Regions from separate parts of the Methylobacterium sp. WL18 genome, predicted to be linked through region 1. Evidence: riboswitches for the same ligand, from Rfam matches in the RefSeq annotation. Region 1 holds a riboswitch; each other region holds the start of a gene.

The links. A riboswitch is a leader RNA that binds a small molecule or an ion and turns the genes downstream of it on or off. The one in region 1 is predicted to bind cobalamin.
Region 2: another riboswitch for cobalamin. It lies ahead of FV228_RS17595 (TonB-dependent receptor); the one in region 1 lies ahead of FV228_RS10150 (TonB-dependent siderophore receptor).
Region 3: another riboswitch for cobalamin. It lies ahead of FV228_RS09550 (CbtB domain-containing protein); the one in region 1 lies ahead of FV228_RS10150 (TonB-dependent siderophore receptor).

The regions. Positions count from the first base shown of each region.
Region 1 covers NZ_VRVD01000094.1:235-10,085, forward strand. The annotation lists gene FV228_RS10145 (L,D-transpeptidase) at 112-672, shown strand; partial or broken gene FV228_RS34140 (transposase) at 808-1,117, shown strand; cobalamin riboswitch at 1,221-1,431, shown strand; gene FV228_RS10150 (TonB-dependent siderophore receptor) at 1,541-3,649, shown strand; gene FV228_RS10155 (heparan-alpha-glucosaminide N-acetyltransferase domain-containing protein) at 3,676-4,830, shown strand; gene FV228_RS10160 (carotenoid oxygenase family protein) at 5,148-6,584, opposite strand; gene FV228_RS33025 (hypothetical protein) at 7,122-7,646, shown strand; partial or broken gene FV228_RS10165 (IS5 family transposase) at 7,725-8,468, opposite strand; partial or broken gene FV228_RS10170 (IS701 family transposase) at 8,721-9,851, shown strand, end outside.
Region 2 covers NZ_VRVD01000262.1:62-5,953, forward strand. The annotation lists gene FV228_RS17590 (multidrug efflux SMR transporter) at 362-688, shown strand; gene FV228_RS17595 (TonB-dependent receptor) at 719-2,743, opposite strand; cobalamin riboswitch at 2,983-3,182, opposite strand; gene FV228_RS17600 (cell wall hydrolase) at 3,601-4,191, shown strand; gene FV228_RS17605 (hypothetical protein) at 4,654-5,064, shown strand; gene FV228_RS17610 (transglycosylase SLT domain-containing protein) at 5,421-5,892, opposite strand, start outside.
Region 3 covers NZ_VRVD01000083.1:192-10,806, forward strand. The annotation lists partial or broken gene FV228_RS09530 (cobaltochelatase subunit CobN) at 1-2,188, opposite strand, end outside; gene cobW (cobalamin biosynthesis protein CobW) at 2,261-3,295, opposite strand; gene FV228_RS09540 (DUF1636 domain-containing protein) at 3,292-3,705, opposite strand; gene FV228_RS09545 (CbtA family protein) at 3,698-4,432, opposite strand; gene FV228_RS09550 (CbtB domain-containing protein) at 4,449-4,631, opposite strand; cobalamin riboswitch at 4,665-4,860, opposite strand; gene FV228_RS09555 (DUF4424 domain-containing protein) at 5,089-6,111, shown strand; gene FV228_RS09560 (discoidin domain-containing protein) at 6,335-7,690, shown strand; gene FV228_RS09565 (peptidase S10) at 7,694-9,265, opposite strand; gene FV228_RS09570 (DNA polymerase III subunit chi) at 9,268-9,720, opposite strand; gene FV228_RS09575 (CTP synthase) at 9,785-10,615, opposite strand, start outside.

The DNA.
Region 1 (9,851 bases):
GCCCGAGGGATCGCAGCACGGCCGCGACGACCGACGCCGTCGGCAAGAACCGGCCAAGTGACCGGCTAAGCGATCGGCCAAGTGACCGGTAAAGTGAGAGGATGACAGACCATGTCGAGACGGATCGCGATGCTCGCGCTCGCAGGCGCCCTGCTGGGGAGCGCGCCCGCCTCCGCCGGCCCGATCGATAGCGGGCCGCTCGCGGATTTCCTGAACGTCTTCCGAAGCCAGGCGATCCCGCGCGAGACGATCGGCTGGAACAGCACCGAGAAGCCCGGCACCATCGTGATCTCCACCCGCCAGCGCCGGCTCTACTACATCCTCGGGAACAGCGAGGCGATCCGCTACGGCGTCGGCGTCGGCCGGCAGGGCTTTTCCTGGTCCGGTACCAAGACGGTGACGATGAAGAAGGAATGGCCGGCCTGGCGTCCGCCGCAGCAGATGCTGGCCCGCCGCCCGGACCTGCCGCGCTTCATGGCCGGCGGCCAGGACAACCCGCTGGGCGCCCGCGCCCTCTATCTCGGCTCGTCGCTCTACCGGATCCACGGCTCGAACGAGCCCGAGACGATGGGCGCCGCGGTGTCCTCGGGCTGCATCCGCATGACCAACAAGGACGTGGTCGATCTCTACGACCGGGTCCGGGTCGGCACCAAGGTGGTGGTGCGGGACTGACCTGCGCGAGCGCGGGAAGTCTGTCGGCAGGCGAGGGTTGTGTGTCGGCCTGGGCGCGCGAAGTTTGTCGGCGCGCGTCCAGGCCAGCCCGATCATCGAGTTCCGGCCCCGAATGCGTGGGTGGCCTGCTGCCGGTTCCTGCTACGGCTGTACGCGGACGGCGGCTATCAGGGGCCGGCGTTTAAGGCCGGACTGCGCCGGGCATGCCGTCGGCTCAGGCTGATGATCGTCAAGCGCTCCGATTAGGCCAAGGGCTTCGTCGTGCTGCCCAAGCGCTGGATCGTCGATCCTTCGACAGGCTCAGGATGAGGGAACGTTTGCTTGGCTCAACCGGTGTCGGCGCTTGGCCAAGGACTGGGAATGCCGCTCACGCACAGCCCGCGCCTTCCTCTTGCTCGCCGCAATCCGCCCAATGACACGAAAGCTCTGCCAAACAACACAATGATCTCGGACAGACTCTAAGGACAGCCCAAGGAACCGCGCTGTCGCATCTTGGATACACCGGTACATAGAACCTGCTTTTCGAGTTGACGCGATGCGGCAATGCGGCTGATGGTAATCGTGACGGTTCCCCTCGGGGATCAAAAGGGAACGCGGTGAGGACCAACCCATGAGGGTCAGTCCGATGCCGCGGCTGCCCCCGCAACTGTAAGCGGCGAGCTTTCTCACCACCACGTCACTGGGCGGCCTCGCCCGGGAAGACGGTGAGGCGGCGACGACCCGCGAGCCAGGATACCTGCCGTCAGTCGTGGTCACACGCGAAACGCGCTGGGCGGGGTGCCCCGGCGGGTGCGGAAGCATGCGCGTGCGTATGGCTTCGGCCTCGTTCGCGGTGACGTGCCACTGCCGTTGCCCGAGGCCGTCCGCTTTGTCCCGCTCCGCGTCGATCCCGATCCTGCCCGTGCTGGCGCTCGCCTGTGCGTTTCCCTCCCTTGCCACCGCGCAGGCCGCACGGTCCGAAGAGGCCGCCGTGGTCCTCGACGCGCTCTCGGTCGAGGGTACCCTTACCGCCACGCCGACCTACCGGGTGCCGGAGCTCTACAGCGGCACCAAGACGATCACGCCCCGCCTCGACCTGCCGCAGCAGGTCGACGTGATCCCCCGGGAAGTCCTGATTGACACAGCCGCGACCCGCGTCGAGCGCGCGCTCGATTACGTGCCCGGGGTCGGAAAGCAGAACGATTTTGGCGCCCAGAACCTCGCCCTCTACTCCGTTCGGGGATTCGCGACCCAGGACATCTTCTTCAATGGCTTCAACATCGCCCGCGGCTACAATGGCGCCCCCGACACCCAGAACGTCCAGTCCATCGAGGTCCTGAAGGGCCCGGCCGGCGCCCTCTACGGCCGCAGCGATCCGGGCGGGACCGTCAACATCCTGACCAAGCAGCCCGTAGCCCGACCCTTCGTCGAGATGGGCACGCTATTCGGCAGCTTCGGCACCGCCCGCACCACGGTCGATGCCGGCGGTGCGCTGAGCGAGGACGGCAGCGTGCTCTACCGCTTCAACGGCGTCCTCGCCCGCCAGGACAGCTTTCGCGACTTCGTCGGCGGCGACCGGGTGCTCTTGGCGCCCGTGGTGAGCTGGCAGGTCACGCCCGACACCAAGATCACGTTCGAGGCGCAGTACCTGCGCAACCGCCAGACCTTCGACCGGGGCACCGTCGCGGTGAACAACCGTCTCGGCCTCGTCCCGCGCTCACGCTTCTTCGGCGAGCCGGGCGACGATTCCGTGTCCGAGAGCGCGCTCCTGCAGGTGCGGCTGGAGCACGCCTTCAACACCGACTGGCAGCTCCGCGTCGCCACCCACCTCAACACCGGCAGCCTGACCGGCCTGCAGACCGGCGCGACCGGCATCCTCGACGACGGGCGTACGCTCTTGCGCGAGTTCCGCCGGCACGACTTCACCTGGGGCGTCGCCATCGGCCAGGCCGAACTCGTCGGGCGCTTCGAGACCGGGCCCATCGCCCACACCCTGCTGCTCGGCCTGGAGCACGAGCGCTACAACAGCACCGAGAACCTGCTGCGCTCGACCCCGCGCCTCGACCCCTTCGCCATCGACCTGTTCAACCCCGTCTACGGGCAGGCCAAGCCTCCGTTCACGCGCCGCTACAGCGCCAGCGAGAACGTCGGCAACACGGCGGTCTACCTCCAGGACCAGATCGCGCTCAGCCCGGAATGGAAGCTGCTGCTGGGCAACCGCACCGACTTCTACAACCAGACCTTCCGGGACAAGGTCGCGAACGAACGGACCGAGCAGGACCGCACCGGGTTCTCGCCCCGCGCCGGCCTCGTCTACCAGCCGCTGTCGTTCCTGGCCCTCTACGGCAACGTCGCCGCCTCGTTCCGTCCCAACACCGGCTTCGACAGCGCGTCGCGGCCCTTCGCGCCCGAGACCGGGTTCGCCTACGAGGTCGGGGCCAAGCTCGACCTGTTCGACGGCCTCAGCGTGACGGCCGCCGCCTTCCACATCGAGAAGGAGAACGTGCTCACCACCGACCCGGCGGACTTCTTCTTCCAGATCGCCGCCGGGGCGGTGCGCAGCCAGGGCTTCGACGTCAGCCTGGTCGGGCAGGTCACGCCGGAGTTCCGGGTGATCGGCGGCTATGCCTTCATCGACGCGGCGGTCACCCGCGACGAGGTGCTGCGGGTCGGCTCGCCGCTGCTCAACATCCCGCGCCATAGCGGCTCGCTGCTCGGCATCTACGAGATCCAGGCGGGCGACTGGAAGGGTTTTGGGATCGGCGGTGGGTTCCGGGCGGTCGGCTCGCGGCTCGGCGACACCGGCGTCGAGAGCTTCCGCTTGCCGGGTTACATCCTGACGGACGCGCTGGCCTACTACCGCTACGAGAACCTGCGCTTCGGACTCAACGTCGACAACATATTCGACGCGACCTCCTACGAGCGCTCCTACAACACCTTCTGGGTCGGCGTCGGCGAGCCTCGGCGGGTCACCGTGAGCATGACGGCGCGGTTCTGATGAGGGTGCATCCCGGAACGTCCAAGGTGTCGGCGTGCGCACCGGCCGCGTCAGGCCGCATCGGCTCCATCGATGCCCTGCGCGGGCTGGTGATGGTGCTGATGCTCCTCGACCACCTGCGCGAGACCTGGTTCCTGCACGTGCCCGTGGCCGACCCCATCGACGCCCGAACCGCCCTGCCGGCCGTGGCCCTGGCTCGCCTCGTCGTCAGCCTGTGCGCGCCCATCTTCATCGCGCTGACCGGCGTTGCCGCATTCCTGTTCGGTACCCGGCACACGCTGGCCGAGACGCGGGCCTACCTGCTGAAGCGTGGCCTCGTGCTGATGGCGCTGGAGGTCCTCTACCTGTCGGAACTGTACTGGGGCGTGGCCAGTCCGACGCTCTGGCTGCAGGTCATCTGGTGCATCGGCGTCTGCATGATCGTCCTGGCGGCCCTGATCGGTCTGCCACGCCCGGCTCTGTTCGCGGTCGGGCTGTTGATCGTCTGCAGCCATAACCTCCTCGACCCTCTCCACCTCCAGCCGGATCAACCGCTCTTCCCGGTCTGGGCGATGCTGCACCAACGCGACGTCATCGCGTTGCCGTTGGGTCTGGTCGCCAAGACGACCTATCCGGTGATCCCATGGATCGGCGTGATCGTGCTCGGCTATGCGATCGGCCCGTGGTTCCTGCCGAGCGTCGCGGAACGCACTCGCGAGCGCCGGTTCATGGCTCTTTGCTGCTTGATGCTCGTCGCGTTCGCGGTGCTGCGGCTGGTGAATGGCTACGGCGACAAGCCCTGGTTCGCGGTCGAAGGCGATGCGCTCCGGACCACGATGAGCTTCCTCGCGCTCACGAAGTATCCGCCATCGCTGCTGTTCCTGCTGCTGACGCTCGGGATCGGAGCGCTGCTCCTCGTCGCGCTGGAACGGATGCGCGAAGCTTCGGTCGTCGCGGCTTTGGCGGTGTTCGGCGGAGCGCCGTTGTTCTTCTACCTGCTCCACCTCACGATTCTGCGGCTCCTGTACCATGGCGCCGTCGCCATCTGGGGGCCGACGCAGGGCGCCGTGTTCGGCGTCGCGAATTATGGCTGGGTGGTCCTCTGGTATGTCGGACTGATCGCGCCACTCTATTGGCCGACAGCATGGTTCTCGCGCGTCAAGGCGGCTCGACACGATATCGCATGGCTCAAGTATCTCTAGTTCTTTGAGCGTGAGTGAAGCCGGGTGTCCCGGTCTTCGTCTGAGCCTTCAAGCTATGGCTACGGCGACCCTGCGGTTGATCTCATTGATCCGCGCGGGCGGCAGATTTCGGCATCAACCGATGCCGGCTCGCCGTCCCGGCCGGGGCGGATCGCTTGCCGGAAACTCAGCGACGAGCGCGCCACCCTGCTCGACGAGATCCTCCAGCCCGACGCAAATGAGCCGATCCACGCCCGCTGCATCAGAGGGCGGCGAGGTGGGCTATCGCACGCTCTTGCACGTGAACGCGCCCCGGCGCCCCAAGAGCCCGGCAACAGTCACCCGGCGCAATGCTTTGGAAACCAGTTCCCGTGGAAGCCTGGTGGGATCCGATGCCCGAGGTGGACTGTAGCGACGGGCGGCGCCTCGAACGCGTGCGCGTCGAGGACGGTGAAGTCCGTCGTGTCGCTCGCCGTGTCGATGACGAGCCCGACGAGCCACCCCTCGTCCTCGCCAGCCTCTGGCCCCGCCGGCACGAATACGAACTCACCCGGGACACGGGCGGCGCCGAACTCGTGCGTGCGCCGCTCCCCGGTCGCCAAATCGTGTTTGTAGAGCCGTGTCGCGCCGACGAGCTGCGTGTTGCCGTCGGCGGGGACTGAGCCCGTGTAGACGTATCGGTGGGGCCGCCCGAATAGGCGCTCGTCGATCCGGGGGAACTCCTGCGCCGCGGGGTCGATCATCTGCCGATCGACCCGCCCCGTCGTGGGGTCGGCGGTCCAGCGCTCCAGCCGTCCGGGTGCGTCGAAGCCGCCACCGGCCGAGGCGAACACCGTCTCGTACGCAATGACGTCGAGGACCACCTGCCCGTCCGTGGTGTCGTAGCCGTTGGCGACGTGGAAGACGAAGCATGGCTCCACCGTGCACCACGTGATGTCGGCAGCGGTGCCGTGCCGGGGGAGCAGGCCGACGCGGGCGTTGTGGGTGGGGTTCCAACGGAACGGGAAGCGGTGGCCGGCCAGCACAGCCCGCATCGAGAAGGTGACGGGCAGGTCCAGCACGACCGCGAAGCGCGCGGTGATCGCGCAATCGTGGATGCAGGGGCCGTGCTCGACCGGGATCGACACGTCTCGCACGACGCGACCGGCGGGCGAGATGACGACGTGGCGCACGCGGTCCCAGACGCGGCCGTCGTAGGCGATGGCATGTGTCTCACCGGTCGCCGGGTCGCGGTGCGGGTGTCCCGTGAAGGAGCCGGCGAGCGTTCCGTCGAACGGATCGTAGCGTTGGGTTTCCAGGTCCTCTGACAGCGCCACAGGGTAGCTGCCGGCCTCGACCACGGCGAAGGCGCGGCCGCCGATCTCGACGACGTTGGTGTTGACGGTATCATCACCCCGGCGCGGCCCGGGGGCGGCGGGTCGGCCAAGCGCCGCGGACGCCGCGCGCGAGCCGATCCAGCGGTTGCGGTACCACAGCGCTTTACCGCTCTCGATACGTAGACCATGCACCATGCCGTCGCCGAGGAACCAATCGTGACCGCGCGTCGTCGGGCCGGCGGGGTTGGCGCCCATCTTGAGGTAGCGGCCGTCGAGCCCTGCCGGGATCGTCCCGGTGACCGGTAAGTTCCAAAGCGTCAGCTCCTCACGCATTGGCGCGTGGACACCGACGACAAAGGGGTGCGGCGTCCCCGGCAGGCGTAGTCGGCTGCAGGCTGCCACCAATGCTACGAGCCCCTCAGCGGCGGTGCGCAGGCTGGACTCGATAAAGTTCGGCATCGGTCGCTGCCTCGGGGCGGTGCGGATGAAGCACGAGGTCCTTCGTGACGGGGGCGCCCCCCGTTACCGAACGAGAATGACAGGTCTGTCCATAAGGGACGACGCGACACTCTGGCCGACGATGTATCCCCGCGGTCGGCCAACCGAACAAACTGTTGCACCACGTCGACGGCTGGGTCGGCCTCTGATAGCGGCCTGCGGCAACGCCGCTTGGCAGGATGCCACGTCGCACTGATCTTCAGCCGAGGCGCAGGCCAGCGTGAGACCCTGCGGCGAGCCGATCGCGTCGCGATTGTCCCCCGTTTCGAACCCGATCACCGCGATAATCCCGTCCGCCCCGGCTAGCGCTATCACGGGCCCGAGCAAGTTTGTGACGTCCTCGACTGCCCTCCGAACGCGGCGGCTCGGCCTGCGCGCGAGGCAGAGCGGGCGCACTCACGACGGCCTGACAGAACCGTCTGCCCCAAGCCGGAGCCAAGGGGCCCGCCGAAGCCCAGTCGTGAAGCCGGACTGCTGGCAGAAGGAAGGAGGTGCAGCATGGTGGATCGCAGATCCTGGCTCCGTGGCGGCGCGTTGTCGATCGCTGCGCTGTGGGCCTCCTTGACGGCCCTCCCGGCGACGGCACAGGGGATCAACCTGCCCGATGGCGCCGAAGCCGCTGCACGGCTTCCTCCGAGCGACGTGATGGCGAAGGCGCCGCCCCTTCTCGGGGCGGGCCGCGGAGACGAGGCGACGTTCTGGTTCTATGCTGGACAGCTGCGCTATCGCAGCTACCTGGCGGCGCATCGCGATCTTGATCGGACGGGGCACCCGGCCCTTTTCGCCGCGCTGATCGAGACGATCGGGCGGCCGGTCAACGAATATGCCTTCGGCGACGTCACGACGCTGGCGCGTACGATCTCGATGGTCCTGGAATGGGACCGGCTCTATCCCGATCCGTCGCTGGCCGGCCCGGAGCACGAAAAGACGCGAGACGGTCTCGAAGGCCTTCGAAAGCAGATCATGGCCCAGGCCGACAGCATCCGTCGCGAGCGTCAGCAGCGGGGATTGCCGAACCGGTAGGAGCGGCGGACGGGGCCACAGCCGGTGAGGCCACCTGATCCATGGGGGCCAATCCCGCCTTAAAACGCCTACCAACGCTCGGATCTGGTTAACGGTGATGAGGCTTGCGGCGAGGCTGGTGAAGGCCTGGTAGGTGTCCGCGCGCCGCTCGTAGCGAATGGGCAACCGGCGGAAGCGGTTGAACCAGGCGTGGGTGCCCTCATCCTGAGCTTGTCGAAGGATCCACCACCCAGCGGTGGCGGTCGAGCCTCTGGCTACTCTCGACATCGTTCCGGGCGATGCGCGGCCTGATCCCGCATGTGCGGCACTCCCTCCGTCGGGACCTGGCATCGTAGGCCTTGTCGGCGTGCAGCGTGTCGAGGCGTCGGCGACGCCGGTCCCGGCGGCCACTCCGCAGCGCTGGGAGGGCGTCGAGCGTGGGGGCCATCTGCGGCGCGTCGTGGCTGTTGTCGCCGATCAGACGGAAGCCGAGCGGCGTGCCGCGCGTCGCTGACGCGGTGGCGCTTCGTGCCCGGCTTGCCTCGATCTGGCGGGTTCGGGCCGGTGGCAGAGCCCCCTTTTTCGCCGGGACGGAGGCACCGTCCAGGCTTGCTCGGCTCCCATCATCTGTCCGGCGTCGTGCAGGTGCTCCAAGAGCGTCGGATGCAAGCGGCGCCACGCGCCGGCCGCTTGCCAATCGCGCAGGCGTCGCCAGCAGGTCACGCCCGGGCCGCAACCCAACTTGGCCGGCAGCATCGCCCACGGTAGCCTTGAGCGCAGCACGACCAGGATGCCGGTCAGCGCCGCACGGTTCTCGATCGGTCGCCGCCCGCCCTTTGGACGCCGGCGCGTCGTAAGAGGATCGTCTGCTTTTGCCCCGAACTGTCTCCGAAGCGGACGTGCCGCTTCCGGCCAGACTACGCCATGCCGAATCGCCGATGAGCGCGAAACCGGTCGTTCTGCTTTGCGCCCATGTGGGTCATTCAGAGAGCTTTGGCCGCTTCTCCATAGCGGACATTCCGCGCAACGGCTGCTACGCCCGGTGATTAGCATTACAGTTGCATTTTCGACGAGGTTCTGACTCTCTGCGTCACCATGATTCGCGCATCATGGACATCGGGGACCTCGATCGAGGCGACGCTGGAGTTGTGGGCCTCGTCGCTGCGGGAGGTGAAGGGACGCTTGCGCCCGCTGTTTACGCAGGAGCGGGTCGCGGCCTCGGCCGGGGCATTCCTGGATGGGCTGCTCGGCGCGGAGCGGCGCAAGACGGGTTGGATGCGGTCGGAAGCCGCGGGCGATCCCGGGCCCTGGCGTCAGCAAGCACTGCTCGGGCGCGGACGCTGGGATGCGGATGCCCTGCGCGACGTGGTGCGGGACTATGCCCTGGAGACCCTGGCTGACCCGGACGCGGTTCTGGTTCTCGACGATCCTTCGGCAGGCTCAGGATGAGGCCGGCTTTCTCAAGCAGGGTAAAGCCTCGTGCGGCGTGCATCGCCAGTACACCGGCTCGGCCGGCAAGATCACGAACTGTCAGATCGGCGTGTTCGCGGCCTACGCCTCGCGGCACGGTCATGCGTTCATCGATCGGGCCTTGTACCTGCCCAAGACCTGGACCTCGGATCCGGCCCGATTAGCCGCCGCCCACGTGCCGGAGGGCACGAGCTTTTCGACCAAGCCGGGATTGGCGCTGGCGATGATCGAGCGGGCGATCGCCGCCGGCGTGCCGTTCTCCTGGGTGGCGGCCGACACCGTCTACGGGATCGGCGACATCGGACAAGCGCTGCGCCGCGCGGGCAAGGGCTATGTGCTCGGGGTCAAGACCGATCACAGGTTCAATGCCTGGGTCGGCAAGCCGCCTGTGGCCGGCACCGCCGAGGTGATCGCCGACAGCCTCGCTCCGTCGGCCTGGGCGCGCCTGTCGGCGGGAGAGGGGACCAAGGGGGCACGACTGTACGACTGGGCCTATTGCGAGTTGGCCGACCTCGCTGGCGCCGACGACGACCAAACCAGCGTGTGGACGCGCGGGCTCCTGATCCGCCGCAGCCTGAGCGATGGCGAGCGGGCATACTTCACGACCTGGTGCCCGGCCGGCACGCCGATCGCGACCCTGGTGGCGGTCGAGGGCCGGCGCTGGACGATCGAGGACGCGTTCGAGACGGCCAAGTCCGAGCTCGGGCTGGCTCACAACGAGACCCGCTCCTGGCACGGCTGGCACCGGCACGTGAG
Region 2 (5,892 bases), on a different contig from region 1:
GGGCGACGCAGTCATGGTGGATCGGTATCGCTCTGGATCGGCACTGTCTTGGCGCCCGCGACCAAGGTCTCGGCACGGGCGGCGACCATGATGAGGAGGCGTTAACGAAGGGCCAACCCGGCCGGACGTTGAATTCGGGGCTCCGCCGCGCGTGCCCGGCGCGGGGGATTCGAAAATCTTCATCGATTCGGCGGACAAGGACTCCCGAACCCTCGCGGCACCTTATGGGGGGAGGCTGCCGCGCACAAACCGCGACCCGCCGTCCTTGTCTGATCGTCCTTCCCTGATCGTCCCTGGCGATCCGAAGAGCCGTTGCTCACTTGAAGCCGGCTCCGCGCCTGCACAAAAGGTCTTCCGCGCGATGAACCCTTACCTGATCCTCGGGCTCGCGATCGGCGCGGAGGTCACCGCCACCCTGGCGCTGAAGGCCGCCGACGGCCTGACCAAGCCGGGGCCGACCCTGATCGTGGCGGTCGGCTACGGCACCGCCCTGTGGCTGATGTCGAGCAGCATGGACATGCTGCCGATCGGGGTCGTCTACGCGATCTGGTCGGGGGTCGGCATGATCGGCGCCGCACTCGGCGGCGCGTGGCTGTACGGCGAGGCGATCAGCCCGACCATGCTGGTGGGGATCGCGATCATCGCGGTGGGCGTGGCCATCCTGGCCTCCGGGCAGGGCCAGCACTGAGCCGCATCGCCCCGGCCGCCGGGGCCGCGCTCAGAAGCGGCCCGCGATGGTGAGGCGCACGGCCGTGGGCTCGACCGGGTGGAAGACGCGGTCGATCAGGCCTTCGGCGGGCTCTCCGGGCAGGCGCGAGACGTAGGCGTAGGTGATCTGGTCGGATCGGCTGTTGGTCAGGTTCAGCACGTCGAGGGAGACGCTGACCCCGTTCTCGAAGGCGTAGCCGACCCGGCCGTTGAACAGGGCGGTCGGGCGCGAGCGGATGGAATTGTCCTCGATCAGCGGGCGCGGCCCGAAATACCGGAACCGCAGGGAGCCGAACCAGCCGAGCGGCTCGCCGAAGGTGATGCCGGCCGACGCGATGGTGGTGGGCGCCTCCGGCACCCGGGTGCCGACCGGATCGACGTCGGAGAACCGGGCGTTGGTGATCGTCAGGTCGCCCTCCAGCGACAGGAACGGCGTGAGCGCGTAGCGGTTCGTCCACTCGACCCCGAAGCGCCGGGTCGGGCGGCTCGGCTCCGTGGTGCCGGTGTCGCCCTGGAACAGGTTTTCGGACGCGAAGTCGAGCCGGAACAGGGCGAGGCTCGTCTCCAGCCCGGCGATCGAGCGGTTGCGCAGCCCGACCTCGTAGCCGGTCGAGGGCACCAGGAACGGCGCGCGGGCGATGTTGAACAGGGGGCTCGCCGGATCGACCGTGGCGGTCACCCCGCGCACGTCGTTCGAGTGGAAGCCGCCGCCGTAATTCACGTAGAGTTCGGTGTCGAACCACGGACCGAGGGTCAGGCCGAGCTTCGGGTTGACGATGGCATCGCGCGCCCGCCCGGAATTGGCCGGCGTGTCCGAGGCGACGCGGGCCGCGTAGCCGTCGGCGCGGAAGCCGAGGCTGGTGCGCAGCCAGTCGGTCCAGCGCACCCGGTTGTCGAAATAGAAGGCCCCGCTCGTCTCCAGCACGCGGTCGTCGAGCACGCCCGAGCGGTATTGCCGGTTCGTCGTGTTGAACAGCCCGACCCGGATGCTGTCGGTCCGGGTCTGCACGCCGACCTCGTTCTCCATCGGGCGCCCGAACAGGTCGCCCTGGAAGATGTGCAGCGCCTCGCCGCCGCCGATGATGCGCTGGTCGAGCTGGTGGAACTGGTCGCCGCTGACCGGATCGTTGAGGAAATAGGTGAAGTCGTTGAACAGGTTGAGCTGCGAGCGGATCACGTAGGCCGAGGCCCGGGTCAGGCCGGTTTCGTCGGTGCTGCTGAAGCGGCCGGACAGCGAGAAGCGGCTCGTATCGCCGCCATCCGTGGGGTTGATCGTGCCGTAGCGGCCGATCAGCCCCTGCGCGACCGCCCGCTCGGGGATCTGGTTGGTGGCGGTCCAGCGGCCCGCATAGGCCATGCCGGTGACCGAGAATCCGTCGAGCGCCGTGCCCTGGCTGTAGCGGGCGACGGTGCTGATCTTGCGCAGGGCGTCCGGGACCACCCACGGCCCGTCATAGACCTGCGCGTCACCTGCAACCAGGAGGTTGCCGTCGCCGAGCGGGGTCGAGGCGATGCTGAGCGCCCGCTTGTAGCCGAAGCTGCCGATGGCGGTGAGCGCGAGGTTCTTCTGGACGGTGTCGAGATAGTCGATCCGCACCGAGCCGGCGGAGGCGAAGTCGCCGTCGCGGACGAAGTACGGCCCCTTGTGGAACGCCACCACGCCGACGAGTTCGGGGATCAGGAAGTTGATGTCGGCATAGCCCTGGCCGTGGGCGTGGGTGCGCATGTTGAGCGGCATGCCGTCCAGGAACAGGGCGATGTCGGTGCCGTGATCGAGGTTGAAGCCGCGCAGGAAGAACTGGTTGGCCTTCCCCTCCCCGCTGTGCTGGGTGACGATCAGGCCCGGCACCGCCTCCAGCACCTCGCCGGGACGCGTCACCGGCCGGCTGTTGAGCTGGGCGCCCGTGATCACCCCCGCGCTGGCGGAATCCACGGTCAGGAGCGGGCCGCCGATGCCGGTCACGCCGCCGACATAGCCGGCACTCGCGGCCACCCCGCCCCGCGGCGGCGCGGAAGGCTCCGCGGTGACCGAGATCTCGTCGAGCGTCGCCTCGGCGTCCGGGCTCGGCCGGGTTCCGTCCCGGGCGGAGGCCGCCGGAGGCAGCAGGGCGAGGGCCGTCAGCACGGACAGTTTCAAGAGCGCACAGCGCGGGACAGGATGGGGCACCGGACCTCGGGCGACGGCAGTGGCACGTCACCGCGAACGAGGCCGCGCCGACCGCGCTCGCGCGGGCGTCCCGGCACCCGCCAGGACACCCCGCCCAGCGCGTTTCGCGTGTGACCACGACGGACGGCAGGTCTCCTGGCTCACGGGTCGCAGCCATCCCGTCGTCTTCCCGGGCGAGGCGGCCCAGTGACGTGGTGACGAGAAGGCTCACCGCTTACAGTTGCGGGGGCAGCCGCGGCTTCGGGGAAGCCCCCCTCACCGCGTTCCCTTTTGATCCCCGAAGGGAACCGTCCCGGCCACATTCCGGCCAAGGCGTGGGTCCCGTCAACGTCCCGGCACCGGTTGGCGGCGTGTGTGTCTATCGGATGACACCGGGCCCCCGCCCGGCTCCCGGTTCCGCCGGAAGAATCCGCCGCCCGCGGGGCTGCTCCCTCGGATCCCGGACGCTCGGGGGCGACGCTATGGTTTTGGCACCGCAGCGTTTTTCCGGCCGGACCTGCGGCTCCCGCTGCGGCCCCGGTCCGTCCCCCGGGGGGCCGCGTTCCAGGGCCATCCGCCGGTCCGCCAGCGCGGGCAGGCCGGCGTTCGGGGCGGTCCACGCATGACGGCCCGCCACATCCTCGCCGCGAACGTGCACACAAGCTTGGCGCGTACAACGATCGAGTGTGGCGACGCCGGGATGGGCGATCGCCCTGCCCCGAGGCCGGAGGACGGAGCGCTGATGCATGCAGGGTAGCGAGAGGATCAAGGCCGTTTCCGGGCTGGTCGCGCTGGCGCTCGCCGGCGGGCTCGGTGCGTGCAACACCGCGTCACCCCTGACCACAGGATCGATCCCCGACCGCAAGCCGTCGATGGTGGTCACCGACGCCGAGCGCGACTGCCTCGGCCGGGCCATGTATTTCGAATCGAACCGCAGCGACGAATCCGGCCTGCTGGCGGTCGGCACCGTGGTCATGAACCGGATGGAGGCCGCGATCTTCCCGGGCGGCATCTGTGCCGTGGTCGGGCAGCCCGGGCAGTTCGCCCCCGGCGTCCTGACCAAGCCGATGCAGGACCGCGACCTTCAGAAGGTGGCCGACGCCGCCGACGCGGTGCTGGCGGGCGAGCGGCACCCGAAGGTCGGGAAGGCGATGTATTTCCACACGGCCGGCCACCACTTCCCGTACAAGAACATGCACTACGTGGCCGTGGCCGGCGGCAACGCCTTCTACGAGAAGCGCAACACCCGCGCCGCCAAGGCGGAAACGCCGGCGCCCGCCGCCCTGCCCCCGTCGGTGTCGAGCTACGCGGCCGGCCCGGCTGCGCCGACGCGCTAAAGCCGTGCCCGACCGCGTTGGGTCGGGAACGGCTCTAAGCTCTTGTTTTGACGCGCGCTCCTGCGACGAACCGGAGCCACGTCGTCGGAGCGCGACCTCGAGCCGCGCGCGGCAGGCGCAACGATCCGGACGGCCCTGCCGGATCCGGATCGCGGTTCCAGCCGGGGTCCCTCCCCTTTTCGCGCGCCTGCGCCCCGTGACAATCCGCTCGCGTCGCGTGCGGATCCCGCCGCGCCCGATACATCGGGACGCGGTTCCCGCCAGGGACGCGGATCCACCGGCATAGAACGAGCCGGTGTTGTCGATCGCACCATCTTGACCGGTCATGGCAGATGAAGTGACATCGCGCGCGACGGTAAATCTGTTGATCGGCTTCGCGACCCGCGGAGGCGCGATTTACATCGCCGGACGACGCCTTAGCTTGTCGGTTAGAACTACCCACGAATCACGGATCTGCCGCCGATGATCGCCCACAGGGTAGCGCTCGCTGGTGCGGTCCTCATCCTGAGCATTGCACCGGCAGCCTCTCAGTTGCGCCGCCCGATGACCTGTACGGAGGACGTGTCGGTGGGGCTCGACGCGGCCCCGGGCCCCGAGGGCGCGAAGCCGCAGCCGCACCGGGCGCGGACCTTCTCGATGGTCTCCGGCGGCGGCTTGCTGACCGTCCTCTCCGCCGGGCGCTCCGACTATTACGAATGTCAGGTGGCGTCGCCGCGCTTGAACGAACGGACGCCGCGCAACGCGATCAAGTGCCAGAACGGCGTGTATTTCCTTCTGATCGACCTGAACAAGCTGAACTTCGTCGAGGCGCAGCTGAATCCGGAGGACCGCGGCGAGATCAGGATGAGCTACGGAAGCTGCAAGATCCTCTGACGGCGCTCAATCCATCCGGATCAGGATGTAGGCCGAGACCGCGATGATCGCGATGGTCACCGCGAACAGCAGAAGCGTCTTGGCGAACGCGCCGTCGGGCGGGTCTGGTGCGTCGTTCATCCTGCTCCCCCAGCCCCGGAAGGATGGTGGCGTTTGCCGTCTTGCTCAACGTATGAGCGGCCAATAGGCAGCATCCGCATAGAGTGGTCAGTAATCTGCGCTGTTGGCGCTGAAGAATCCGTTTCTCGTCCGCGTCTCTCGACGCCCGGCCGAAAGCGACGCGACCTGCTGCGGGGCGGATCGGCGCCGGCCACCGTGACCGAGCGTGGCCGCGGCCACCCCCGGTCGAAGGGGCATCACCGGCAGAACTGCGTCGCCGCCGGGGTCCATTGCCCGAATCCGGTCGCGACCATGTTGGCGACAACCCGGCAGATATACTGTTTCTGCGCCGCATTGTTGTTCGGCCCGGCATGGTAGCGGGCCACCGCCATCGTCCAGCTGCCCTCGCGCTTCTTGAGCTCTTGGAGGAATTGGGTGGCGTACTCGACGTTCGCGTGCGGGTCGATCATGGCCTCGACCGAGCCGAACTTGCCGCCGTGATAGAGGTGGTTGATCTGCATGCAGCCGAGGTCGATCAGGCGGATGCCCTTGCTGCGCGCTTCCGTGAAGCGGGCGATCACGTCCCGCGGCCCCGTCCCGAAATAGGCGGTTCCGGCGATGTTCATGGCGTAGGGCTGGAGGGAACCGCGCTTGCCGGTCTCGGTCAGGCCGACGGCGTAGAGCACGCCCAGCGGCACGCCGTAGCGGGCGGAGGCGCGCCCCATCTCG
Region 3 (10,615 bases), on a different contig from region 1:
GTCCGGCGGCCTCCGCATCCTCCAGGATCGCGGTGGCGATCAGCCCGGCCCGGCGTGGATCGAGCACGCTGGCGGACGAATATTCCTCCACCAACTCGCGCAGGCGCGCGGCCTCCGGCGACAGGGCGTGCACCTCCGTATCGGGGGTGAGATGGCCGAGCGCGATCCCGCCCAGCCGGCGTTTGAGCGGCGCGGCCTCGCCCGGATCGTCCACGATGAACGGGTAAATGACTGGCAATCCGCCGACGCAGAGCGCCGGGAAGCAGCCGGGCGACAGTGCCACCGCCTTGCCGGGCAGCCACTCGGTGGTGCCGTGGGTCCCGAGCTGTACCAGCGCATCGAAATTCTGCCGGAGCCCGAGGTGGAACGCCAGGTAGGCGTGGGTCGGGACGCGCTCGGGATCGTGGTAGCCGGACTTGCGGTCGGGGTCGCGACCACGGTCTGGCTGGAGGAAGAGCGCGAGTTTACCCGCACCAGCCGCAACAGCTTCGGCAGTCACACCGCGGCCCGCGGGTAACGCCACGTGCCCCCTCTCCCGTTCGGGAGAGGGTTGGGGTGAGGGATCAGGTCTTTCCGGACGAGGCGCATCCCTTACCCTGTCCCTCTCCCGAACGGGAGAGGGGACCCACGACTCCTCCGGCAAGGCGTGCGAAAGCTGCTTCGCTTCGAGGCTGCCCGGACCGCCGTGTGACGCTGGCCGACGTGCAGCGGCATCGACTGTGACCATCCGGAACCGGAAAAGATCACCGCGACACACCGGGTCGGCGGCCGGCTCGCCCCAGGCTGCGGTCAGCGCGTCACGCATTCCTGCCGGCAATCCGGCGAGCCAAGCGCCATAATCCGCCAGCGGCACCACGAACCCCGTCTCGCCCTCGGTAAGCGCCTGCATCAGCACGGCTGGTTCGGGCGGCAGGCCGGTCGCGTAACCCGACCCGGCAAGATCGGAAAAAATCGCGCGGGCGCTCTCGGGGGTGTCGAGGCCGACCGCGAAGCCGGCCCGGCCGCCGCGGGCGGGATAGTCGGACAGCACGACGGCCACCCGTCGCTCGGCCCGGGGGAGGGCGGCGAGACGCAGCCAGCCCGCCGCTCGTTCGGCCAGGGCTTCGATGCCGGCCGGATACGGAACCGCCCGGCGCTCGGCGAAGCCGGCGACCTCGGCGGCTTCTTCCTTGAACGAGATCGGGAAGCCGGAAAGCCGGCCATCGAATTCCGGCAGGGCGACCTGCATGGCGAGGTCGGGGGCGCCGAGGCCGCGGGCCGAAGCCTCCCAGGCCGCCTGGGGCGAGCCGACCGTGTAGGCCTGGAGCACCGGGCAATCGGCGCCATCGAGGACGAAGTCGATCCCGTCCTCCCGCGCCGAGAAGGCGGTGGCGGCGATCACCAGATCCGGCTTGCGGGCCCGCACGGCCTCGGCCACCGCCCGGGCCGCCTCGGGCTCCTTGAGGCTCGACACCGCCATCGGCAGCACGCCGATGCCGCGGGCGCGCAGCGACGCGACCAGGGTGACGAACGGCGCGGTATCGCCGCCCAGCACCGCGGAGCGATAGACCAGCAGCAAGACCAGGGGTGCCGTGCCGGTCCGCACGTCGGCCAGCGGAACCGCCGTCTCGGCTGCCGCGATGGCGATGGTCAGAGGCAGCGCGCCGCAGCCGGGGCACCAGGGAAACCCTCGTGGCAGCGGCTGAGGCGGCTCGACCACGCCGCCCGCACCGATCCGGACGGCCAGCAGGCGCAGCATCCGCCGCAGGTTCTCCGGGCCGCCGGCGCGAAAATATCCGTCGAGCTGTTCGGCGAGGTCCGGATCGGTGGAGAAGCCGGCGAGCCGTGGGTCCGGCCGGTCGTCGCCCGGCAGCACCGCCAGCACGACGCCGTGCGCCCGCGCCGCGGCGGCACAGCGCTCGATGCCGTAGCGCCAGTAATCCAGACCGCCGAGGCAGCGGATCACCACGATCTTCGCGCGGGCGACGACGCGCTCGACGTAGAGGTCCACCGACATCGGGTGCCGGAGCTTGGCGAGCTTGGCGAGCCGTAGGCTCGGCAGCCCGGGCTCTGTGGCATGGGCTTGGCCGATGCCGGCGAGGTCGCTGTCAGTGAACGACAGCACGACGAGATCGCCGGGCTCCTGCCCGAGATCCACCGCCGCCTCGCCCTCGTCGAGGGAGACCGTATCGATGCGGACGAGATGCATGGCGCGCCTCCTAGGCCACGCCGGATCGGGCGTGCGCGCAGCGTCTCAACGAGGGAGCGCGCGCGATCGCGATCATCCCGCGAGCGCCGCGGCGACGGCGCCCTGGTCGAAGCCCTTCAGGCCGATCACCACAAGGCGCCCGTCCCGGTTCTCGCCCGCCCGCCAGGGCCGGTCGAAATGGTGGGCGACGCGCCGGCCGACGCCCTGCACCACGAGGCGCATGGCCTTGCCCTCGACCTCGGCGAAGCCCTTGATCCGCAGCACGCCCGCGGCCTCGGCGGCCTTCTCGACGCGGGCCGCGAGGTCGCCGGCGGTGACGGCGGGGCGGATCGGCAGGGCCACGGTCTCGAAGTCGTCGTGTTCGTGGTCCTCGCCGTCGCCGTGATGCGAGGGGCGGGCGTCGAGGTCGTCCTCGGCCGCGGCGCCGAGCCCGAGCAGCACCAGCGGGTCGATGGCGCCGTTCTCGGTCTCCACCACCTTCACGGCGCGGGGCAGCTGCGCCTCGACCTCGGCACGAACCCGGGCGCGGGTCTCGGCGTCGAGCAGGTCGGACTTGTTGAGGACGACGAGGTCGGCGCAGAGGAGCTGGTCTTCGAACACTTCTTCCAGCGGGTTGTCGTGATCGACCGCTGTGTCGGCGGCGCGCTGGGCGGCCAGGGCTTCGGGATCCTCCGCGAAGGCACCCGTCGCCACGGCTGGCCCGTCCACCACGGCGACGACGCCGTCGACGGTGACCCGCGAGCGGATCGCCGGCCACTGGAACGCCTGGACCAGCGGCTTCGGCAGGGCGAGGCCGGAGGTTTCGATCAGGATGTGCTCCGGCGGCTCGGCGCGACCGAGCAGGCTCTCGAGCGCCGGCACGAAGTCGTCGGCGACCGTGCAGCAGATGCAGCCGTTCGGCAGCTCGACGATGGAATCCTCGGTGCAGCCCTCGACGCCGCAGGCGGCCAGGAACGACTTGTCGAAGCCGACATCGCCGAACTCGTTGACCAGGATCGCCAGGCGGCGGCCCTTGGCGTTCTCGATGACGTGGCGGACCAGCGTCGTCTTGCCGGCCCCGAGGAACCCGGTGACGATGGTGCAGGGGATCTTGGTCACGATGGTCATTCCGCAGCCTCCAAGGTGCCGGCCGGACGCGGGCGGGGATCGGGAAAGGGCGGGATGCGGGCGATCACGCCGGTCTTGAATGCGGCGGGGCGTTCCCGCCAGGGCACGATGCCGTCCGGCGTCGCCGCGTAGGCCGCGAGCCCGTCCAGGATGGTGGTTGCCGACTCGGCCGGGTCCATGTCGCCGTAGACGTAGGTCCAGCGGTTCCCGGATGCGACTGCCACGGAACAGGGCCGCTTGCACACCGACAGGCACTCGACGCCCTCGATCCGCAGCTGCCCGGCCGTGTTGCGCGCGTGCAGGGCATCGAGCAGGCGCGCGCCGGCTCGGGGCCCGTCCGGATCGTCGCCCGGGCGGCGGCAGGTCGTGCAGACGTAGAGGACGGTCTCGGGGAGGACGGCCTCAGGCATGGGCCGTCCCGCGCGCGCTTCCGTGGCCGAGAGCCTGCCAGGCCCAGCCGAAGCCGAGGCCGATCAGCATCCAGAAGACGAAGCTGATCGCCAGCGAACGCGCCGCGAACTGCGCCGCGAGCGCTGCGGGAAGCTCCGAGGACACCTCCGAAGCCAGCGGCGCGCCGGCGACGTGCGGTGCCACGATCAGCACGAGCCCGCCCAGGATCGCGATCAGTGAGCGCCGGATCGTGATCAGGTACAAGCCCATCCCGGTGGCGGCGGCGGTCATGACCCACCACGCCTGTCGGGCGGCGAGCGGTGCCGCCTCGCTGCCCGGCAATTCCGGCGGCAATCCCAGGCCCGGGGCCAGGGCGACGCTGGCAAAGCCCGCGATCGCGAACGCGACACCGACCTGACGCGTCGGCTCACGGCCGCAGGCCAGGATCGCCGCGCCGAGCAGGAGGGCATAGCCGACCCCGCCCACGAGCGTTGCCAGAGCCGTGAAGGCCATCCGGGGCAGGCCCTCGCCGGGCTGCCACTCGGGCGCGGCGTCGGGGGTAGCGTGATCGTGCCCGGCATGCGCCAGCACGACCGGAAGGCCCCGGTCGGCCTGATGCGTCTGCTTGGTCTCGTAGCGCTCGGCCGCCACGATCAGTGGTGAGGTCAGCGTCAACTCGAGGCCCGTCACGACGACGGCCGCGAGGAAGCCGGCGGCCAGGGCCGCCGACAGAAGCCGGATGATCATCCCTGCGCCAGGGGCGTCAGTGACAGGGGAAGTTCTGGGTGTGCCGGAAATCGTGCGCGGCGTTGTGCAGCGCGATCGCCGGCGAGAAGCCCGCCATGAACAGCAGGCCGAGGCCCAGGAAGGCCGCGAGCGCGACGGCGACCGGGCGCTCTCCGGCGCGGGTGCCGGTGGCGACGGGGGCGAGGGTCGAGGTGGTCATCAACATGTCTCCAGCCGCCCCACCGGCGGCATTGCGGGATCTCGTCGTGACGGCAGGTCTCCTGGCTCGCGGCTCGGCGCGCCTGCCGCCTTCCCGGATCGCTCCGGTGGCCTACTGGCAGACGCTCGCCGCTCACAGTTGCGGGGGCAGCCGCGGATTCGGGGTTCGCACCCCTCACCGCATTCCCTTTTCACCCCGTCGCCGGGGCACCGTCACGCCATCGTTGTAGACGCATGACAGCTCTCGCACAACGGACGCGCAGCGGAATCGTTTCCGACTCTTGGGGTACGGCGCGGATATGCGGGTCGGGCGGTCACCGGGCGCGTCGAAACGCGTCCGGGCGCGAGTCGCCGACGCGCGCTTCCGCCGTCGCAGCTTGGCCGTCGGCACCGGCGCCGTGTAACGGCCGGCGTGGACGATCCCGGTCCGTATCCGATTCTCGAACCCGTGAGCGTTGATGTCGATGCGTACCTTGTCGCTGGCCCTCGCCATCCTGGCGGCGGCGTCCCTTCCGGTCCGGGCCGACGACCGCGCCGCCGCGCTCGTCGCCGGGGGGCTTGTCGTGGGGAAGACCGACAGGATCGCCCTGGCCGCGGAGGAGCTGTACCTTTCGGAGCAGGCCGTGCGGATCGACTATCGGTTCCGGAACCAGACCGATGCCGACATCGAGACCACGATCACGTTCCCGATGCCCGACATCACCGGCGACTCCGAGATGCTGGTCTCGATTCCCGATCCGGCCCACGACAACTTCCTGAAGCTCCAGGCCGCGGTCGATGGCGAGCCGGTCGAAGCGCAGGTCGAGCAGCGGGCCTTCCTGATGCGGAGCGCCACACCGCCCGTGGAGATCACCGCCGAGCTCAAGGCACTGGGGATCCCGCTCGTGCCGACCACCGCGGCGACGGAAGCGGCCCTGCGCCGGCTCGGCGAGCGCCAGCGCCGCGACCTGATCGCTGCCGGGATCCTGGAGCGGCAGGAGCACAAGGACGGGACGATCGCGGACGCCCCGCTCTGGACGCTGAAATCGAAGTTCTGGCGCCGGCAGGTCTTCCCGGCCGGGCGCGAGATCGCGATCCGCCAGAGCTACGTTCCGAGCCTCGGGGGTCTCGCGAGCCTGTCCTACGGCGCGCCGACCCTCGACCCGGCGCAGAAGGCGCACTACGCGACCCGATATTGCACGGACCCGACCTTCGAGCGGGTGGCCCAGGCCCTGTATCGGCGGGCGAGTGCCGACGGCAGCCGGGCGTTCCAGGCCTACGAGCGATCCGTCTCCCACGTGATCACCTCCGGGGGCGACTGGGCCGGCCCGATCGGCGTGTTCAAGCTGGTCGTGGACAAGGGCGATCCCGCGACCCTGGTCTCGTTCTGCGGTGCCGAGGTGAAGAAGACCGGCCCGACGACCTTCGAGATGATCGCGAGGGACTACGTTCCGAAGCGGGATATCGATATCCTGCTGCTCAAGACCAGGTCGGGCGGATGAGACGGTCGGGCGGTCTCGAGCGCTCGCCGCCGAAGTGGATACCGGTTCGGCGTAAGCGAGCGCGTTGTATCAAGAACTGAGGGCCGTTCCCGATTGCCCCCCGATCGGGAACGGCCCTCACGGCGGGCCCATGGGCTTGACGGGCCGGGTTCGATACGGGCACCGCCGGGCGCGCCTTCCGGCCGCGTCCTCCGCGTCCGGTCCAGACCGCTTCGGAGACACGATGGCCCCGGCAGACGCCCCGACACCCGCCCTCGTCGATCTCGCCGCCGGCCGCGCCCCGCAGAGCGTCGTCGAGGCGGATGGGACCTGGCTGGAGCTCGACCTCGGCGGCCGCTTCCCGGTCCAGTCCGTCGTCGTGATCCCGGGCGGGGAGGGCGATTCGGTCGCGGAGGGCGCCATCCTGTTCTCGCAGGACGGCGCATCTTGGTCCGAACCCGGTATCGCGTTCCGTCAGGTCGAGTCGGGTGCGGGCACTGCCGTCATCGAGGCAGATGAGCGCGCCTGGACGCGCTTCGTGCGCGTCGCGATTCCGGCCGCGATGCCGAACGCCACGGTCCGGGTCATGTGCGAGGAGGCCGCGTTCGACCTGATCGCCCTGCGGGCCATGCTGGGCCTCGACGTGACGCTCCTGAACGAGAAGCCCGGCGCCAACGCCTTCACCGCCTACACCCTGGAGAGCAGTCCGGGCCGCACGAGCCGCGCCCTGGTGGGCGTGGCGGTGTACCAGAACGGCGCCTTCGGCAATTGCCTGATCCAGTACATCATCGCGCTGTCCGTCGCGAAGGCGCTGAACCTGAAATACGTGGCGGTTCCGAAGTTCGACCGCAGCAAGGTCATCTTCCTGACCGAGCGTCTGACCTGTGACGGCATCACCTTCCTGCCGCCGGACGAGCCGCTGCCGGCCGATGGGTATTTCCTGTCCGGCCTGTTCTTCGATCCGACGCAGTTCCAGCGGCAGGTGAGCCTCGACGCGCCGCCGGATTCACGGGCGATCATCCAGGGGATGATCCGCCCTTTGTTCAACGGCTTGCCGGCGACGTTCCCGCCCAAGCCTGATGACCAGCTCCTGATCCACATCCGCTCGGGCGACATCTTCAGCACCTGGGTCGACCCGCATTATCCCCAGCCGCCCTTCGCGTTCTACCGCATGGTGATCGACCGGCTGCTCGGCGAGGGCCGCATCCGTTCGGTAAAGCTGGTCTTCGAGAACCGGCTGAACCCGGTGATCGCCGAGGTCGAGGCCTACGCGCGGGGCCGCGGATTGCCGGTGGAGACGCAGAGCGAGTCGCTGATCGCCGACGTCACGGCCCTGGTGAACGGCCGCTACCTCGTGTTCGGCCTGGGGACCTTCGGCCCGGCGATCTGCCACCTGTCCGAGCGGGTCGAGCAGGTCTTCTACTTCGCGTCCAACTGGCCGCAGATCTTCCGGGGCATCCCGTCGATTGACCGGGTGGTCGAGGTCCGGGATTTGGAGGAGCGCTACATCAAGGTCGGCGAGTGGCAGAACACCGACACGCAGCGCCGGATGATGATCGAGTACCCGGCCGAGGCGCTGGCCTTCGACGACGCTGCCTGAGGATCAGGGCTTGTCCTCACGGTGCTCGACGGGGTCCGCGATCGCCCCGCGCGCCTGTACGGCATCCCGGTACAGGCGCTCGACGTCCCGCTTGAACGCGGCCCGGGAATCGTCCCGAGAGTAGAACATGTGGCCGCCGGGGTAGACCGCGAGGCTGACCCGCCCGGCGCCGTAGGCCGGCACCTGTGCGAGCAGGAGCTTCGAGGCGTAGTAGGGCGTCACGAGATCGGTGAAGCCGTGGGCGACGAGCACCCGGAGCCGGCCGTCCAGCGCCAGCACGCCCTTCAGGTTTGACAGCGCCTCCGGGGCCTGCCGGCCCGAGCCCCACGTCCAGCCGCGGTTCACGGCATTGTTCAGCAACTCGTAGCGCATGTTCGGCACCGGCCATTTCAACGTGCGCGCGTAGAGGTCGAGCATCGCGCTGGTCAGAGGCGCCTGAAGTGCGGTGAGCTGGGGGTCCTCGAAGCCCGATTGCGCTGCGTCCGGATTCGGGTCCCAGCCGGTGATGCCGGTGTCGTAGGCGCTGGTGACGCGCTGCTCCGCCCGGTCGAACTCGCGCTGGACGCTGCGGGTGGACAGGCGCGCCGCCTGCGCTTTCACGAAGGCTGCGTCGAACCCGGTGAAGGCCGCGACCTTGTCGGTCATGCGGGCGACGGCGGCCTTGTCGCCCGGGCCCTTGAGCAGGTCGGCGAGGTAGGGGCCCGCCGCGTAGGCCTCGGCGTCGCCGAGCAGAGCCGGGCTCGGCGCCGTGCCCGCCCGTTCGAGGGCGCCAGCCGCCAGGGACGGCAGCTTCAGCACGTAGCCCCAGGGATTGGCCCGCGGGGTCTCGAGCCAGCCGAAATCCAGCACCGGCGACAGCAACACCAGGCCGGACAGGCCAACGCCGATATCCTCCTGCAGCTTCTCGGTGATCAGCGGCCCGCGGAAGCCGCCGTAGCTCTCGCCGACGAAAAATTTCGGGCTCGCCATGCGGTCGTTGACCCGCAGGTAGCGGGCGATGACGGCCGCGAGCGTGGCGGCGTCGCTGTCGATGCTCCAGTAGCTCTTGCCGTTCCCGTCCGCGGCCCGGCTGTAGCCGGTGCCGACCGGATCGATGAAGACGAGGTCGGTGAAGTTGAGCCAGGTGCCATCATTGGGCGTCAACGCTACCGGTTGCGACGGGCTGATGCTGGCGCCCCCGGTCGGCAGCCGCCACGGGCCGATCGCCCCGATATTCAGGTAGGCGGACGCCGCCCCCGGACCGCCGTTGACCGCGAAGGTGACGGGGCGCTCGCGCCCGGACTGCGGGGCCATCGTGTAGGCGACGTAGGCCACCTCGGCCTGAAGCTTCCCGGCCTCGTCGACGAGCGGCAGGCTGCCGGCCGTGGCGGTAAAGTCGAGGGTCCGTCCATCGGGGAGCGTCACACTCTGGCGGGTGGTCGAGTCCGGCGGCAGGCGTCGGCCCTCCGGCCCGCGCGGCGCCGGCTTGGCCTCCGCTTGCGAGCCGGGATGGTGTGCGTCCTGCGCGTGGAGCGGCAGCGGCGCCGCCAGGGTCAGGACGAGCGCGGCATGCGCGAGACGCTTGCGGAGGAGCACGGTCAAGCCTTCTTGTTCCAGCGGCCCGAATCGTCCTGCTGCCAGTAGGCGACGGTGTGGCCCGCCTCCTTGGCCTGGCGCCACTGCTCGCGGGCGCGCAGCAGGGCGTCCTGGTCGGTCCCGTCGAACAGGATGCAGATCCGCTCGTAGCTCTGTGCGTCCGGCGGCAAGTCGGCGCCCTCCACCAGGAATCGGATGGAGGCCGTGTTGGGGTTCACGTCGCGGAGCGTCAGCACCACCGGCTGGCCGGCCGCGTCGGGATCCCGGTCGGTTCCGTGGGGTAGAAAACTCTCGTCGGAATAGGTCCACAGGTGGTCGTCGAGGGCCTGAAGCCGCTCCTCGGTGGCCGCCTGGATCGCGGCCTGCCAGCCCCGGCCGAGCGAGCGCTCGACGAGGTTCGGCAGCACCTTCTCCAGGGGCTGTCGCTGCATGTGGTAAAACAGGATCTCGGTCACGGTCCGACCGATATAGGGTTCGGGGCCACGGCGCGAGCAGCGGCGCGGAGCCGCGCCCCGGCGCTCAGACCAGCCGGCTCTGCTCGATCGCCGCGCCGACGAACCCCTTGAACAGCGGGTGCGGCTCGAACGGGCGCGACTTCAGCTCCGGGTGGAACTGCACGCCGATGAACCATGGGTGCCCGACATGCTCGACGGTCTCGGGCAGAAGCCCGTCCGGCGAAAGGCCGGAGAAGCGCAGACCCTTCGCTTCCAGCCGCTCGCGGTAGGCCATGTTGACCTCGTAGCGGTGGCGGTGGCGCTCCGAAATCTGCGTGGACCCATAGATCTGAGCGATCTTCGAATCAGGCTCGAGCTGCGCGTCGTAGGCGCCGAGCCGCATCGTGCCGCCGAGGTCGCCGACCGCGGCGCGGCGCTCCAGCTCGTTGCCGCGCAGCCACTCGGTCAGCAGCCCGACCACCGGCTCGGAGGTCTCGCCGAACTCGGTGGAGTTGGCGTCCGGGACGCCGGCCAGCGAGCGGGCGGCCTCGATCACCGCCATCTGCATGCCGAAGCAGATGCCGAAATACGGGATGCGCTTCTCGCGGGCGTAGCGGGCCGCGCGGATCTTGCCCTCTGCCCCGCGCTGGCCGAAGCCGCCGGGTACCAGAATGCCGTTCAGGCCTTCGAGGAACGGCGCGGGATCCTCGCGCTCGAACACCTCGGCCTCGATCCATTCGAGGTTGACCTTCACCCGATGGCTGATGCCGCCATGGATCAGCGCCTCGGTGAGCGACTTGTAGGCGTCCTTCAGGCCCGTGTACTTGCCCACGATGGCGATGGAGACCTCGCCCTCGGGGTTGCGCACCCGGTCCGATATGGTGGTCCAGCGCCCGAGATCCGGCTCCTCGCCGTG